2 regions of the Nocardia sp. NPDC058058 genome follow, and region 1 is predicted to be linked to the other one. Evidence: predicted binding sites of a transcription regulator. Region 1 holds the regulator's gene; the other holds the start of a gene.
What was found. Region 1 encodes HspR, which represses chaperone genes until heat shock. Its sites were predicted from a motif close to ANNTGAGTNNNNNNNACTCANNT; they were not measured.
Positions count from the first base shown of each region.

Region 2: the regulator HspR is predicted to act here: its motif matches at 2,076-2,098, upstream of lon (endopeptidase La).

Region 1 is NZ_JBHVSA010000002.1:1,798,230-1,802,645, forward strand. It holds gene dnaK (molecular chaperone DnaK) at 1-234, shown strand, start outside; gene grpE (nucleotide exchange factor GrpE) at 231-827, shown strand; gene dnaJ (molecular chaperone DnaJ) at 939-2,114, shown strand; gene ACFVUS_RS22895 (heat shock protein transcriptional repressor HspR) at 2,114-2,506, shown strand; gene ACFVUS_RS22900 (globin domain-containing protein) at 2,953-4,122, shown strand; gene ACFVUS_RS22905 (FAD-binding oxidoreductase) at 4,223-4,416, opposite strand, start outside.
Region 2 is NZ_JBHVSA010000002.1:1,533,755-1,538,170, reverse strand. It holds gene lon (endopeptidase La) at 1-2,033, opposite strand, end outside; gene ACFVUS_RS21750 (hypothetical protein) at 2,242-2,706, shown strand; gene ACFVUS_RS21745 (MarR family winged helix-turn-helix transcriptional regulator) at 2,726-3,190, opposite strand; gene ACFVUS_RS21740 (alpha/beta fold hydrolase) at 3,312-4,166, shown strand; gene ACFVUS_RS21735 (TetR/AcrR family transcriptional regulator) at 4,159-4,416, shown strand, end outside.

The DNA.
Region 1 (4,416 bases):
AAGGAAAAGGTCGAGGCCGCGATCGCCGAGGCGAACGAGGCGCTCAAGGGCACCGATATCGCGGTAATCAAGACCGCGGTGGAGAAGCTCGCGACCGAATCGCAGGCGCTGGGTCAGGCCATCTACGACGCGAGCGCCGCGGATCAGGCCGCCTCGGGCAACGGTCAGGCCGCGCCCGATGCCGATGACACCGTCGTCGACGCCGAGGTCGTCGAGGAGCCGGAGAAGAAGTGACGAACCCGAACCCGGAACAGGAACCGGTCACGGGTGAGGTAGGCGATGTCGCGGCGGAGGATTTCGCCGCGGCTTCGGCCGCTGACGCGCTGAGCGAGGATTCCCTCGCCGACGCCATCAGCGCCGAACTCGCCGAGCGCACCTCGGATCTGCAGCGGCTCACCGCCGAATACGCCAACTACCGCCGCCGTGTCGAACGGGACCGCAAGGCCACCATCGACAATGCCAAGGCCACGGTCGTCAGCGAATTGCTCGGTGTGCTGGACGATCTGGACCGCGCGCGTGCGCACGGCGATCTGGAGGGACCGCTCAAGGCGGTCGCCGACAAGCTCGCCACCGCCCTGCAGAAGCAGGGCCTGGAGGAATTCGGCACGGCGGGCGATCCTTTCGACCCGACCCTGCACGAGGCCGTCCAGCACGAGGGCTCCGGTCATGAGCCGGTGATCGGCATGGTCATGCGCAAGGGTTACCGCTTCGGCGATCGGGTGCTGCGGCACGCGATGGTCGGGGTCACCGACGCGCCCGAGGATCTGAACGGCCCGGCCGCATCGGATACGACGAACGCCGGCCCCGATGCCGCTGGTACCGAGTAACACACCGATGGCCCCGGCCGGGGCCGTTCGGGCGGTCTCCCGCGAGACCGCGAAGCCGGTGGTCCCGAACGGGACCGCGGCGCCGAGGAATTCGAGAGGAGGAGATGCCCGGTGAACCGGGAGTGGCTCGAGAAGGACTTCTACAAGGAGCTGGGTATCGCCTCCGGCGCCAGCCAGGACGAGATCAAGAAGGCGTACCGCAAACTCGCCCGCGACCTGCATCCGGACAAGAACCCGGGTGACGCCAAGGCCGAGGAGCGGTTCAAGCTGGTCAGCGAGGCGCACGCCGTGCTGTCCGATCCGGAGAAGCGCAAGGAGTACGACGAAGCGCGAAAGCTCTTCGCGGGCGGCGGTTTCGGCCGCGGCGGCTTCACCCCCGGAGCGGGCTACGGCCAGCCCGGCGGCGGCTTCTCGCAGGATTTCAACCTGGGTGACATCTTCGGCGGGCAGCAGGCGGGCGCCGGTGACGGCGGCCTGGGCGATCTGCTCGGCGGACTGTTCAACCGGGGCGGCACCCGCACCTCGTCGCGGCCGCGGCGCGGCAGCGATGTGGAAACCGAGACGACACTGGGCTTCCGCGAGGCCGCCCAGGGCGTGACGGTTCCGCTGCGTATGACCAGTCCGGCCGCCTGCACCACCTGCCACGGCAGCGGCGCCAAGCCGGGCACCAGCCCGCGCGTGTGCCCGCACTGCAATGGCGCGGGTGTGGTCAGCCGCAATCAGGGCGCCTTCGGATTCAGCGAACCGTGCGAGGACTGCCGGGGCACCGGATCGATCATCGATGATCCGTGCGTCGACTGCCACGGCACCGGTATCCAGAATCGGACCCGCACCATCACCGTGCGCATTCCCCCGGGGGTGCGCGATGGTCAGCGGATTCGGCTCGCGGGTCAGGGCGAAGCGGGTCTGCGGGGCGCACCGCCCGGCGATCTGTTCGTCACCGTGCACGTCAGCCAGGACAAGGTCTTCGGCCGCAATGCCGACGATCTGACCCTGGTGCTGCCGGTCAGTTACAGCGAACTGGTTTTGGGTACAACGGTTTCCGTGCCCACACTGGAGGGACGCGTCGGCGTCAAGGTGCCCCCGGGTACCGCCGACGGTCGCACCCTGCGCGTACGCGGGCGGGGTGTGCCCAAGCGGGACGGTGGTGCGGGCGATCTGCTCGTCACCGTCAAGGTCGCGATCCCGCAGAAGCTGGATGACAATGCCGCCGAAGCGCTCCGGCGCTATGCGGAGGCGGAGAAGACCAGTGGTTTCGATCCGCGTGCTGGATGGGCAGGTGCGTGATGAGTTCCGATCCGAAGAAAGCCGCCGAGGCACAGTACTTCCTGATCTCGGTGGCGGCGCAGCTGGCGGGCATGCACGCCCAGACGCTGCGCACCTATGACCGGCTGGGTTTGGTTTCGCCGCAACGTACTTCGGGCGGCGGGCGGCGCTACTCCGATCGGGATGTGCAGCTGCTACGCGAGGTGCAGCGGCTGTCCCAGGACGAGGGCGTGAACCTGGCGGGTGTCAAACGGATCATCGAACTCACCAATCAGGTCGAGGAACTCCAGCAGCGAGTGGCCGAACTGAGCGGTGAGGTGGATCGGCTCCGTGCGGGGTACCGCCCGGATCTGACTCCGCCGCAGCGCAGTACGGCGCTCGTGGTGTGGCAGCCGCGGCATCGCAGAACGTAGTAGCCAGCCGGAAACGGGAAGCAGCGCTCCGAATATCGGGGCGCTGCTTTTTTATCGCGTAGGCGGGCTCGGAAATTAATACAGACCGCCCGGTTGTATTGTTTGCTAATTGTATGTTTTGTCCTGCTGTGGCATGGGAATTCATCGCCTGTCATGGTTGCGGCAGGATCGCTCCCTTACTGAAGATTGCAAAACGAATCCCCCAAGATCGGTAGCCGAAAGCTGGTGTCCACCGGCGTTTCCCAGTTGAACAGTCTGTTTTCGTGCAGGTTTAGTTGCAACAGGCTCGTTTTCGGGGAATTACAGGCATGTTGTTGAAACGACTCATTCCGTTGCTGGCAAACCTCGCCTATAGTTGCTCAGCAACGGCTGCTGTCGAGTGTCCCGCAGCACTGCACTCACCGGCCCTGGCTTGTGTTCGAGTGCGAAATGGGGTTGTGACACAAATGGATTCGCGGACCGTCGCATTGATAAGAACGACGTTCAAGGCGGTAGCTGCGGAGGATGGTGGCCCCGAAAAACTCGCTCGTTCGTTCTACGCCATCCTCTTCACGGAGTACCCCCAGGTGCGGGACTTCTTCCCCGCCGCGCTGGACGCCCAGCGCGATCGGCTGGTGAAAGCCATCGCGTACGTGGTGGACCGGCTGGAGGAACCCGAGCAGCTGCTGCCCTTCCTCGCCCAGCTCGGGCGCGACCACCGCAAATACGGTGTGGTCGGGGAACACTATGTGGCCGTGGGGAAGTCGCTCAAGGCCGCACTCGAGTCCTACGCCGGGACCGAACTGTGGACCGATGAGATCGGGCGGGCGTGGGACGAGGGCCTGAACGTCATCGCGACCACCATGATGGAGGCCGCGGACCGGGAGACCACGCCACCGGTCTGGACCGGCACCGTCATCGAACATCGTGAGGTACTGCGCAATCTCGCGATCGTGCGGCTCAAACTGGATCAGCCCATCCAATACGCGGCCGGTCAGTACATGAGCGTGCAGATCCCGTCCCGCCCGCGCATGTGGCGGTACCTGTCGCCGGCGATTCCCGCGAATCCCAGCGGCGAGATCGAATTCCACATTCGCGGCGTCACCGGCGGCTGGGTCAGCCCGGCCATGGTCGGGCACACCAAGGTCGGCGAGAAGTGGCTGATCGGCTCACCGCTCGGCGGTCTCGGCGTGCCCCGCAATACCCGGCGCAAGATGCTCATGATCGGCTGCGGCACCGGAATCGCCCCGCTGCGAGCACAACTCATGGCCATGACCCAGCGCCGCTCCAACCCCAAGGTCGATCTCTTCGTCGGCGGGCACTACCCGTGCGACCTCTACGATCTGGAAATCCTCGGCCAGCTCGCGCAGGCCAATAAATGGCTCACCGTCACCCCGGTCACCGAGAGCGATGAGGATCCGTGGTGGCAGCTCTCCAATTCCAGTGAGCCCAAGGAACATCCGGGCCTGCAACCCCGCGTCGTCGGCCAAATCGGCAAGGTGGTCGCGAGTTTCGGCGCCTGGGACGATCGCGATGTGCAGATCGTCGGCTCGCCCTCGATGGTGCAGACCACCAAGTTCCGGCTGATGGCGGCGGGCACCTCCACCAAGAACATCCGCCACGATCCGCTCTTCTGACCCGCCCCCAAAGACCCCCGCGCCGCTGCCTGTCGCTCGGCAGCGGTGCGGGGCACCACCTATGTACGGTGCGGGGCAGCGCATTTCGGAGCGATAGTGCTCAGAATCCCTCGTAGCGAATGAGTTCGCGCGGGGTGCCGGTGGCGATGAGCATCTCCACCGTGGACTGCACCATGGCCGCGCCGCCGCAGACCAGGATCTGCTGCAGGTCCAGCGGGCCGAAGCGGTGGACCACCTCGGCGAGGGTGCCGGGGATCAGTTCCTCGGGCTGGAAGCCGATGTCGACGCGACAGG
Region 2 (4,416 bases), 260 kb from region 1:
ATCTGCGCCGACTCCTTCATGACGTCACCCAGCTGACCGGTAAGGGTGAGCGAGCGCTCGCCCTCGGCGGCATTGGCCTCGATGTACAGGACATCGCCACCCGCACCGGTCACGGCCAAACCCGTCGCCACACCGGGGACCGCGGTGCGTTCCACCCCGTCCGGGGTGAAGCGCGGACGGCCCAGGTAGTCCTTCAGGTCGCCGAGACCGATCACCAGCTGATCGGCCGCGCCGTCGTATCCCAGCTCCTTCGCGTAGCCGAGCTCGGTGGATTCGCCTGCGGCCGAACCGTTCCGGCCGGCCGCCGGGGCGTCCGGCACGAACTCTCCTGCGCTGACGATGCTTTCGACATCGGTGAGATCCGCCGATTCGGACAGCTTGGTCGCCGCCTTGCGCAGCGCCTTGGCGATCAGGCGCTCCATCTGGCGGACACCGGCCTCCCGGGTGTAGTTGGCCGCGACCTCACGCAGCGCCTCATCGGTGATCTGCACCTCGGCGCTGGTCAGCGCGTTGCGCTCCAGCTGACGCGGGATCAGGAAGTCACGGGCGATGGCGACCTTGTCGTCCTCGGTGTAGCCGTCGACGGTGATCAGTTCCATCCGGTCCAGCAGCGGGCCGGGGATGGTGTCCATGACATTCGCGGTCGCGATGAACAGCACATCCGACAGGTCCAGATCCAGGTCCAGGTAGTGATCGCGGAAGGTGTGGTTCTGCGCGGGGTCCAGCACCTCGAGCAGCGCCGCCGCCGGATCACCGCGGAAATCGGAGCCGACCTTGTCGATCTCGTCCAGCAGGACAACGGGATTCATCGAACCCGCCTCCTTCATGGCGCGCACGATGCGACCGGGCAGCGCCCCGACGTAGGTGCGCCGGTGACCACGGATCTCGGCCTCGTCGCGCACGCCGCCGAGAGCGACGCGAACGAACTTGCGGCCCAGGGCACGTGCCACGGACTCACCCAGCGAGGTCTTACCCACACCGGGCGGGCCGACCAGCACCAGCACCGCGCCGGAACCGCGACCGCCGACGACCTCCAGGCCGCGGGCGGCACGACGGGCGCGCACCGCCAGGTACTCGACCATGCGGTCCTTCACCTCGTCCAGGCCGTGGTGATCGGCGTCCAGCACCGCGCGGGCAGCCGAAACATCGGTGCTGTCCTCGGTTTTCACGCTGAACGGCAGTTCCAGGACGGTATCGAGCCAGGTCCGGATCCAGCCGGATTCCGGGCTCTGATCGCTGGAACGCTCCAGGCGGTCCACCTCGCGCAGCGCGGCCTCGCGGATATTGTCCGGGAGATCGGCGGTCTCGACGCGGGTCCGGTAGTCATCGGCACCGTCGGGCTCACCCTCGCCCAGCTCCTTGCGAATCGCGTTGAGCTGCTGGCGCAGCAGGAATTCGCGCTGCGACTTCTCGACGCCCTCGCGGACTTCTTCGCTGATCTTCTCGTTGACCTCGGTTTCCGCGATGTGCTGTTTGGTCCACTCGATCAGCTTGGTCAAACGGGTTGCGGTGTCCAGGGTTTCGAGCAGCTCGCGCTTCTCGTCATGGCTCAGGTACGGGGCCCAGCCCGCCGCGTCGGCGATGGCCGACGGATCGGTCAGCTGGTTCACCGCGTCGATGATCTGCCACGCCTCACGACGTTGCAGCACCGCCACGACCAGCTTCTTGTATTCGGCGGCAAGCTCTTTGGTGCGGCCGTCGGGCTCGGGCACCTCGACCGGTTCGGCCTCGACCCAGAGCGCCGCGCCGGGTCCGGTCACGCCGTGCCCGATCTTCGCGCGCCCCTCGGCCTTCAATACCGCCGCCGGTGCGCCGCCGCGCATGCGGCCGACCTGCTCGATGGTGGCGACCACGCCGTAGCTGGCGTAGCCCTCGTCCAGGCGAGGCGCGACCAACACCTGGTTGACCTTGCCCGCGCGGGCGGCATCGATGGCGGCTTGGGCGGACTCATCGAGCTCGATCGGGACGATCATGCCCGGGAGCACGATCGGATCGGTCAGGAATAGCACCGGCAAGTTCTGAGGGTTGGTCACTTCTCTACCTCTTCCAAGATTGAGCGTCTCCTACTCAACTCAGGTTGAGCGTTACCCAGTCAACTCCGACCCCCGCCGAGTAATTCCGCGACCTTGTTCGCCCCGGGCGAACGCCGGGTTCACCCCGGTCGGAATATAGATTCCATGTACATAGTTTCCATGTACAGTAAATGATCGGACAGCTTACTCGTCGATATAGGGAGTCACCATGACCACCGCACCCACACTCACCGGACAGGACATCGCCGAGGCGGAAGGGGCGGTCACCGCCCTGCTCGAGGCGACGCTGATCGCACAGGGATTCAGCACGACCAGCAATGAATACGCGGTGCTGCGGGCGCTCGCCGTGCGCGGGCCGATCGCCGAACCGGGGGAATTCCACCGCTACCTGGCCGGGCAGCGGCAGCTCGGGGTCGATGCGGCGGGGGCGGCCGAACTGCTCGCCGGAATGGAGAAGAAGGGGTTCGTCAGCGGGTCCGCGGTCGACGGACCCGGACCGGTGGAACTGGCCACCGCCGGTTCCGCCGAGTTGAAGACCCTGATGCAGACCATCGCGCCGTTGACGCGGCCGATCTTCGGCGGATCCGATCCCGAGGAGCTGGCCATCGCGCATCGGGTGCTGGCCTCGGTCATCGAGCGCGCGAAGAAGTTGCGCGCGGGCGAGGCGCTGTGAAAACGCTTTAGCGACAGTACTATTCGGCACTCTCGGGCGCATCGAGGAGTTCGCGCAGCATGGCCGCCAGCTCCGCGGTGCGCTCGCTGTCGTTGCCGCCCAGGGGCGCGGTCAGCCGGTCGCGCATGCCGTGCACGAGTTCTATTGTGCGCCGGGCGGTTTCAGCACCCTGGGCGGTCAGCGAAAGTTCGACCGCGCGCGGGTCCGCGGCACTGGTCGCGCGGGTGACCAGCCCCTGCCGTTCCAGTGCGCGCACCAATTTGGAGATGTAGACGGCGTCGAGACCGGTCAGATCCGCCAGTCGCCGCTGACTCGGACGCGTTCCATCGCTGGTTAGACCGTAGAGCGGGGCGAGCACCGAATACTGCGCCTGGGTGAGACCGTGCGGCGCGAGGGCTCGATCGAGGGTGGCGCGCCAGCGGGTGGACAGCCGCCAGACCAGGTATCCGACGTTCGCGTTCACATCACTCTCGGTATCCGCCACGCGGGACAGTTTATATGGCAACTATCCGCCGGAGACTCGCCGGGAATTGAGGGTTGACGACTTTGGCTAAAGCTATTAGCTTTATGGCTACAGGAGTTAGCCACACGAAGGAGCGAACGACATGACCGAGTACATGGACATCGACGGCGGACAGATCGCATACGACTCGATCGGCGAAGGCCCCCTGGTGGTGCTGTCGCACGGCATCGGCGACCGCCGCCAGGCCTACCGATTCCTGGCCCCGATCATCGCCGCCGCCGGGTACCGGGTGGTGAGCGCCGATATGCGCGGACACGGCGATTCGAGCATGAACTGGGTGTCCGAGACCGGTAAGGAAGCCATCAGCCGCACCGATGTCGCCAATGATCTGCTCGCCCTGATCGCCGGACTGAACGCCGGACCCGCGGTCGTGGTGGGCCACTCGCTCGCCGGCGGCTCGGCCACCATCGCCGCCGCCAAATCGCCCGAACTGGTGCGCGCCATCGTGGAGATCAACCCCTTCACATTGACCCAAACCCCTTCCGTCGGAGCGCTTTTCACCGTGTCCCGGTACCGCCGCGGCATGTTCGCGCTGATGGGCACCATGATGTTCAAGAGCGTGAACCAGTGGCTGAAGTACCTGAACATCGCCTACCCGACCAAGCCCGCCGACTACGACGAGTACATGGCCGCCAATGCCGCCAAGCTCCGGGAGCCGGGCCGGATGGCCGAATTCATGAAGACCGGCAAGTCCACCCCCGTCGATGCGCAGGCCCAGCTGCCGAACGTCACCCAGCCCGCGCTGATCGTCATCGGCACCGCCGATCCGGACTACCCGAACCCGGAGGCCGAGGGCAAGGCCATCATCGCCGCGCTGCCCGCCGGGCTGGGCACCCTCGGACTCGTCGAGAATGGTGGCCACTACCCGCACGCGCAGCTGCCCGAGCGGACCGCCGAATTGATCCTGCCGTTCCTGAAGGAGTACGCGAATGCCTAGAGCCGGGCTCAGCAAAACCGATGTCGTCGCGGCGGGGGCTCAGCTCGCCGACGACGCCGGTTTCGCGAACCTGGCCCTGAGCCCGCTGGCTCAGCGACTCGGCGTTCGCACCCCGTCGCTGTACAAGCACATCGACAGCCTCGCGGACCTGCAGCACGGCGTCGCCACGCTCGCCATGACCGAACTCGATCAGCGACTGCGCGACGCCATGCACGGACTCTCGGGCAGTGCGGCCCTCGCGGCCTTCGCC